Regions from separate parts of the Peribacillus sp. YIM B13472 genome, predicted to be linked through region 2. Evidence: riboswitches for the same ligand, from Rfam matches in the RefSeq annotation. Region 2 holds a riboswitch; the other holds the start of a gene.
The links. A riboswitch is a leader RNA that binds a small molecule or an ion and turns the genes downstream of it on or off. The one in region 2 is predicted to bind glycine.
Positions count from the first base shown of each region.

Region 1: it holds a riboswitch for glycine, as region 2 does, so the genes downstream of both, ACFX4I_RS16705 (amino acid permease) here and ACFX4I_RS09590 (amino acid permease) in region 2, are expected to answer to the same signal.

Region 1 covers NZ_JBHZPG010000022.1:11,585-15,806, forward strand. Annotated here, with positions in the region: gene ACFX4I_RS16705 (amino acid permease) at 53-1,432, opposite strand; glycine riboswitch at 1,734-1,790, opposite strand; glycine riboswitch at 1,794-1,893, opposite strand; gene ACFX4I_RS16710 (hypothetical protein) at 2,152-2,397, opposite strand; gene ACFX4I_RS16715 (amidohydrolase) at 3,115-4,222, opposite strand, start outside.
Region 2 covers NZ_JBHZPG010000009.1:58,541-62,762, forward strand. Annotated here, with positions in the region: gene ACFX4I_RS09580 (hypothetical protein) at 1-51, shown strand, start outside; gene ACFX4I_RS09585 (amino acid permease) at 77-1,462, opposite strand; glycine riboswitch at 1,965-2,043, shown strand; gene ACFX4I_RS09590 (amino acid permease) at 2,252-3,595, shown strand; gene ACFX4I_RS09595 (DUF3311 domain-containing protein) at 3,884-4,084, shown strand; gene ACFX4I_RS09600 (sodium:solute symporter family protein) at 4,081-4,222, shown strand, end outside.

The sequences.
Region 1 (4,222 bases), on a different contig from region 2:
GTCAGCTATCTGGACAAACACCGTTAATAGAATCAAAAGGGTTTCTTGCCTTTTAATTCCCCGCTACCTCTCTCTGATTCGCCTGTTCTACCTTCGTTTTGCGCACCTTATAAATCGCAATCAGCATAATAAACCAAACAGGAGTTACGAATAAGGCAACACGAGTATCGTTCGCAAGTGCAAGAACAACAAGGACGAATGTTAGGAAAGCAAGGATCAAGTAATTGGAAAATGGATAAAGTGGTAATTTAAATTTGTTCTTTTTCACTAGATCTGGTCTTGTTTTACGATATTTCAAATGGCTGATGACTGTAATTCCCCAAATATAGATGAAACATACTGTAGAAATACTTGTAATTAAGGTAAATACTCCTTCAGCCATTAAATAGTTCAAAACAACGGAAATTAAAATGACAACAGTTGAAAAGAGCAATGCATTGGAAGGCACTTTACGGTCATTAAGTTTTGCAAACGGTACAGGTGCATTTTTATCTTTGGCAAGTGAGTATACCATCCGGCTTGTACTGAAGATTGCGCTGTTACATGCAGAAGCAGCCGATGTAAGGACGACAAAATTGACGATACCAGCAGCTCCAGCGATACCTACAGCCACAAATACTTGGACAAATGGGCTTTCCGTTGGGATGATTGCGTTCCACGGATAAACACTCATTATGACAATAAGTGCGCCAATGTAGAAAATTATAATCCGAATAGGAATATTATTGATCGCTTTGGGGATAACTTTTTCAGGATCTTCAGTTTCACCTGCTGTTAGTCCTACAAGTTCAATGCCAACAAACGCAAACACTACCATCTGGAATGAGAGGACAAAACCATTTATTCCATTTGGGAACATACCTTCATGACTCCATAGATTCGTGAAACTTGCTGCGCCTGAATCAGTGGAAAAGCCTTTAATAATCATGAAAATACCAATAACAATTAGTGCTAGAATAGCTATGACTTTAATTAATGCGAACCAGAATTCCATTTCGCCAAAAAGTTTTACGGTTGCAAGGTTCATAAATAGCAGAATGACAAGAGCAATTAACCCTGGCATCCACTGTGGTACAGAGGGAAACCAATATTGAGTATAAAGACCAACTGCCGTTAAGTCGGCCATTGCGATTGAAATCCAGCAAAACCAGTAGGTCCAGCCGGTTACAAATGCAGCCATATTACCTAAATAGTCTCTTACAAAGTCGACAAAGGAATGATAGTGCAAATTAGATAAGAGTAGTTCTCCAAGTGCGCGCATGATTAAAAAGCAAATGACGCCTGTAATCATGTAAGCAATTAAAATTGATGGCCCGGCTAAATGAATAGATTTTCCTGCTCCAAGAAATAATCCCGTTCCGATTGCCCCACCAATAGCGATGAGTTGTACGTGCCTGTTTTTTAGCCCTCTATCCAACTTTTGTTCCTGCATACGAATTCCCACTTTCTACTTTTATAGGATACTTGGATTTTTTTCCAATAAAGGGTCAGTCCTTCAATGAGTGTGAATTATTAACGTACTGGGGAACTGCCCTACAGATGTAAGCGCTTTCTTGGTTAGGTACTAGATATAGTTTTTTTGAAACAGATCTACCAACCTTTTTGAAAATATGGCGTTAATTGTACAAATCCAAAGATAGACTCATATATCTACAGGTCTTATTGCACCTCCTCTCTTTTTATCTTTCCTAGTACAAAAAGGACAGAGGAAAGATAGGGATTTTCCTACCTTCCTCTGTCCTTTTACCTGAGAGTTTAACTCCTTCGGTGGCCTATGGCTCTCTTCAGAGACGCGTCCAATTGTAGTCCTTTTACCTGAGAGATTAGTCCCCTGCTTTTTAGGGTTTGCTCCTTCGGTGCTAAACAATGTTTAGTCTCTCCCACAATTATCATCCGCTGATATAAAGTTGTTTTAATAGTTGTATATTATCGGGTTTTAATGGATATTTCAATGATTATCTGAAAAAACTTTATTTTCTGAAATTTTAACATAGACAATTTTGAACTTTATGAACAGGTATAATTTAGATGTTATTAGTTGCTTTTCTATGTCGCAAGGAATCCAAACAAGCTTATGTATAAGCGAAACATTTTTACATTTTTCCGATTGACAATACGGCTAAATTTTAAAGATGGGAAAGGACATAATGTCTATAGTTTTAACATAATTGATGTATGGAAAAAGAGAAAATTCGAGACTCGCGAGAATGCTTGCAGCAGTATAGATTGCTTTGGAGCTTCCTCCCTAAGTTCAGCAGTAGATTCAGAAGCTTCCTTTTCTTTAGCAACTTCCTCTTTGTCCCCACCACCTGCTATATTAGCAATGATGATAATTGCTAGAACCCATACCCACGACTTCTTTGGCCTCTTTAGCTTGCTTTTCTTTTCCTTATCCATTTTACCTCATACCCCCTTTACAGTTTCTCAGTCGGACTGTTGTAAACAGAAATAGAATAACATAATTTAGAACAACAAGGTTTAAATTTATCATTACGTATTCATTTTGACTTTCTTTGTTAAATCATAATGTATTCGTACCAAATATAAAAAAGGAGGATTTACGAACCCTTTTATTGTGGAATTTCGGATGAGAGGAAGTTGATGAATATTCCTACGTAGTAAGGTTTACAGTTTTGTCCACATTAAAAAGAAAAGACAAAAACCACATCTTGTTGTCTTTTCAAACTAGGACTTTAATTTAGTTAGCAGCACCTTTTAAAACTGGTTTATAAAGTATGATCAAATCAATACATTACTTTGTTAAAATAACATATTTAGATTGATCAAAACACGCCCTTATTAGAAATTCAATCGAATCATTATTTTATAAAAAGGGTTGATTTATTTGTATTTCCTATTTAATGATAGGTGAAAATTCGTTGTTATCGTTGCATTTTCCATAGGAATAGGCTGGTTAAATTTTTTATTTATAGAAACAGTCTCCCTTACCTCGCACCGTGCATGAAAGTTTCCCTCCACACGGAGCTTTGTCTATCAGCTACAACCAACCTTTATTAGCCTTTCTCGGTAATCGTAATGCTTTTTATGAATAGAATTATCTAATACAGCAAAGCATGTGGTCATCTGTACCGCACCTTAAAAATGATTCTACCCCTAATCTAACCCATAATAACCATAAACAACATATCCTACTGCCTTTGCTGCCACGAGAAGGGCATCTTCATCGATATCAAATTTAGGGTTATGATTAAAATAAGGTTTTTCTACTCCTCTAGGTGTACAAGCAATGTAAAAGAAGCAGGAAGGAATTTTTTCAGCATAGTAAGCAAAGTCTTCAGAAGGCGGCATTGCTGGAAATTCCTTCACTTCTTTAATATCTTTATCATTTGCATTCTTCAGAATCTCAGCAACCTTTCCTGTTAATTCAGGATCATTGTATAGAGGGGGATAGTCATTCGTGTAGGTTAGATCACATGTTACGCCAAATTCTTCTTCAAGTCCTTTTACAAGACGTTTCACTTCTTTTTCAATCGTTGCTTTTGTTTCAACTGTCATATAACGGATATCGCCTTCAAGCTCTACGCTGTCTTTAATGACATTGAATGTTCCTTTTCCGTCAAAAGAACCAATCGTAATCACACCAATATCAAATGGACTTAATCGACGGCTAATAATCGTTTGTGCGGCTGTAACAAAATGGGCACCAGCCACAATGGCATCATTCGCTAGATGTGGTGAGGAACCATGTCCACCTCTACCTTGTATTTTTAATTTCATATAAGCTCTGCCGTTAAAAGAATATCCAGCATGATAACCAACCACTCCTGCTGAATCCATTGGCAGGAGATGGATTCCAAATATATTATCTAAATCGTCAAGCACGCCGGATTCTACAATACTCTTTGCCCCGCCTGGCGGAACTTCTTCCGCATGTTGATGAATAATTTTGATTGTACCTGGAATTTCATCTTTTAATTGAATGAGGCAATCCGCTAAGACTAATAAATAGGCTGTATGACCATCATGGCCACACGCATGCATAACGCCTTCAATTTTTGATTTAAAGGGTACTTCCGTTTCTTCGGCGATTGGAAGCGCATCAAAATCAGCGCGAAGACCGATGTTTTTTCCGGGTTTTCCACCTTTAATGGTCACGATAATTCCGTATCCATTACCTACATTCGATTGAACTTCCACGTCTTTTCCTTTATAGAAATCAATAATATACTCAGCTGTCTGTTCTTCTTTAAAAGATAGCTCA
Region 2 (4,222 bases):
CTCGTGAGTTCCACAATTGATCAAAAAAACAAAAAGCCCTTCTCGAATTAAGAGAAGGGCTTTTTTTGTTACCTTATCAGGAAATCTCATCATCGGATCTAACATCCAATGGTGTTCGTTTATCCATTTTCAGCATGTAATAACTTGCTACGACCAAGGCTAGGAAAACGATCCCGACAACTAAGGAAATCCGGGTACTAGGATTGATCCACATACCGACCAGCACCATCAGTAAGAAGGCAATTGTCGCATAGTTACTGTAAGGGGCCAACGGCATCTTGAACGGATGTTTCTCCATTTCAGCGGCATTTACTTTTCTGAATTTAAGCTCACTGATAAGTAAGACAAACCATGGAATCATCCCGGGTAATACACTCGCACTGTACACATAAAGGAATAATTGCGGCGGTGCAAGGTAATTCAGGATAACCCCGATGCCCAATCCTAATAGTACAGCGATCGTGCAGTATGCCGGCACTCCATTTTTAGATACTTTAGCAAAGACTTTTGGAGCTTGGCCATTCAATGCAAGTGTGTACAGCATACGCCCTGCACTGAAAATCCCACTGTTGCATCCAGACATTGCCGCAGTGATTACAACAAAATTGATGATTCCTGCTGCTGCTGTGATACCTATTTTAGCAAAGGTTGAAACGAATGGGCTTCCTAAGTCATCCAGTTGATCCCAAGGGAAGACTGTCACGATGACAAATATGGCACCAATATAGAAAATTAATATACGCCATATGATTGATTGGATCGCTTTTGTTACGGTCTTCGTTGGATCTTTCGCTTCTCCGGCTGTGATGCCGATAAGCTCAACGCCTTGATAGGATGCCACGACCAGGGAAAGCGCAAAGAAGAATCCTGTCCAGCCTCCCGTAAAGAAGCCGCCATTTTCCCATAGATTCGATAATCCAATTGCATCCCCGCCATTTCCTATTCCAAAGAAGATAAGGCCAAGGCCGGCAATGATCATCAATATAATCGTTATGACTTTTATAAGCGCAAACCAAAATTCAAATTCCCCGAAGGATTTAACGGAAATGAGGTTTGCCGCCCCCAAGATGATCATGGCGACCACACCTGGTATCCAAGCAGGTAACTCGGGGAACCAATATTGCATATACAACCCAACCGCGATGATTTCGGACATTCCGACGATTACCCATTGAAACCAATTGCTCCAAGCAGTCATATAACCTGCCAAGGGATGTATATAGCTGCTTGCAAAGGTTGCAAAAGAACCTGTAGTCGGTTCTAAATATAGCATCTCACCCATGGAACGCATGATGAAAAATATAAAAATACCTGCGATTGCATAAGCAAGCATAACAGAGGGCCCGGTCCATTTGATCGTGCTCGCAGAACCCATGAATAACCCGACCCCGATGGTTCCGCCCAAAGCTATCATTTGAATATGTCTTGATTCCAGCCCTCTCTTTAATTCCTTGTTCGACATGATTAACTCCCCCTGATGCAATATCGGTAATGCTTTTCCATCCTTAACACGAACGACTCTCTATTAATTATTGCGGTTAGAAATGCTTTATCGAAAAAAATATCAATAACACTTCAATTATGTTTTCTTATCTTATAATAGTAAATATTCTGTAAAAATACAATTGTATTTTTGAAATAAACAGTTACCAAATATATCTTGGCAATTTCCCTTATCTAAAAATATCATTTCAAAAAAATGATGTTCAATATTTCATAATAGTGATCATCCAAAAAACAATTTTTTCAAGTACCTTAAAAAATATTAAGACCACTATAAAACTGCAGCTATTGCCGTTTTCACTTCAAAAAAACTTGTTGACCTTCCGAAAAATAGATGATAGAATTCCAATATTATTTTATAAGCATAATGAATGATGTAACAGTGGAAGATTGACACTGACAGACATTTCTTCACAACCGCATACAAGCAAGCGATGAATGCTATGGATGACACTATAGCAGGAGCAGCTTCTGGAGAGACTGTACAAGATGCAGCGCCGAAGGATTCACAATCTCAGGCAAAAGGACAGAAGAGTAACGAATGATAGAATTGTTATTCTGAACCCTTTAAGAGATTGGTATTATCCAATCTCTTTTTTTTATTGTCCATTTTGTGATTGGACTTAAAACTACACTCTTGAAAACCAATGGAATAGGCAAGCAGGGCAAGAAATCACGTCCCTCTCTCCAAGACCATGCAGGTTGAAATCATTCACTAACAAGACTATAAAAAACGGGGGCGTAAGAATTGGCTAAACAGGAATTAAAAAGAGATTTAAAAAATCGACATGTACAACTTATTGCAATAGGAGGAACCATTGGCACCGGTTTATTTTTAGGATCCGGAAAAGCCATACAATTAGCTGGACCTTCCATTATATTCTCCTATCTGATAATAGGGATTGCCTTGTTTTTTGTGATGAGGGCGCTGGGCGAATTGCTATTATCCAATGCAGGGTATACATCATTTACTGAATTTGCAACCGAATATGTCGGTCCATGGGCCGGCTTCGTAACAGGGTGGACATATTGGTTCTGTTGGATCATGACCGCAATGGCCGATATCATAGCTGTCGGCGTCTATATGCAATATTGGTTCGATATCCCTCAATGGATTCCGGCTCTAATATGCCTAGTCATTCTGTTAGGATTGAACCTTTTGACCGTTAAGTTATTTGGTGAATTGGAATTCTGGTTTGCCATCATTAAAGTAATCACGATCATTGCCTTAATCATCGTAGGAATCATTCTTTTGATCATCGGCTTCAATACCAATAGCGGAACGGTTTCCGTAACGAACCTATGGAATCATGGGGGCATGTTCCCTAATGGCATTTCTGGATTCCTATTATCTTTACAGCTGGTCGTCTTCTCATTTGTCGGTGTCGAATTGGTCGGGGTTTCCGCAGCAGAAACGGCAAACCCGAGAAAGAACATTCCATCTGCCATCAATAAAATCCCTGTCCGGATTTTACTTTTCTATATTGGTGCACTATTCGTCATTCTCTGCGTCAACCCATGGACACAACTGGATGCCACGAGCAGCCCATTTGTAGAGGTCTTTGCGTTAATCGGCATTCCTGTCGCTGCAGGGATCATCAACTTCGTCGTTTTGACATCCGCTGCTTCTGCATGCAACAGCGGTTTATTTTCAACGAGCCGAATACTTTATACGTTAAGCAGGAATGGCGAAGCCCCTGCTAAACTGGAAAAATTAAATAAACAGGCTGTTCCGAGCAATGCCTTATTAACATCCACAATCGTTGTATCAATAGGGGCATTATTAAGCAAGCTGATACCTGAACAGGCATTTACCGTCGTGACGACCATCAGTGCCATCTGTTTCATTTGGGTATGGAGCATTATCTTGATCTCCCATATCAAATATTCAAAAACAAGGCCTGATCTAAGAGCCGAATCGACTTTCAAGGCTCCTTTTACACCCTTTGTCAATTACGCCATATTAGGATTATTCCTGTTCATCCTTATTGTTATGCTATTCGCTGAAGCAACACGACTATCACTGCTCTTGACCCCAATCTGGTTCATACTTTTGGTAATACTATATAATACTCGAAAAAAATATAGCTAAAGGAAATAAAGCCTTGAACTCACTATGAATTCAAGGCTTTATCTGTTTTATGAACATATCAGGGTCCGGCTGTCTGCGCACAGTTGCTCAAATATATCAGGCAACTGCATTAAATTTTATATCAAAATAGTGTAAGCTATTATATATCATTGGACCTTTTTTAAAAGAAGGTAAATCGGACATGCACGAATTTTCCTTCCCGGTTTGGTTCACCCAGCCATCAGTGGCATTGAAGAATAAACCCCATTGATGGACGTTTCACTTATTTAAAACGGAGGGGTTTGTTTAATGAAGATTATATATATCCTTACTCTAGTTCCTTTTATAGGCATACTAGGATTTCTACCTTTTGTTAATAAAATAGAACCATACGTATTAGGGATGCCTTTCAATATGTTCTGGATGGCTATGTGGGTTGTCCTTACCTCTGCCATATTGGGCATCATGTATAAGCTGGATCCCAGGAATCGGGAAGGTGACCAGAAATGAATATTGCTCTCTTAATCATTTTAGCATTTTTACTTCTATCGATATTTTTAGGGATACGCTCTTCAAAAGGAAAAGATATGGACTTGGAACAATGGACGGTGGGCGGACGTGGTTTTGGTGCGATTTTCGTCTTTCTGC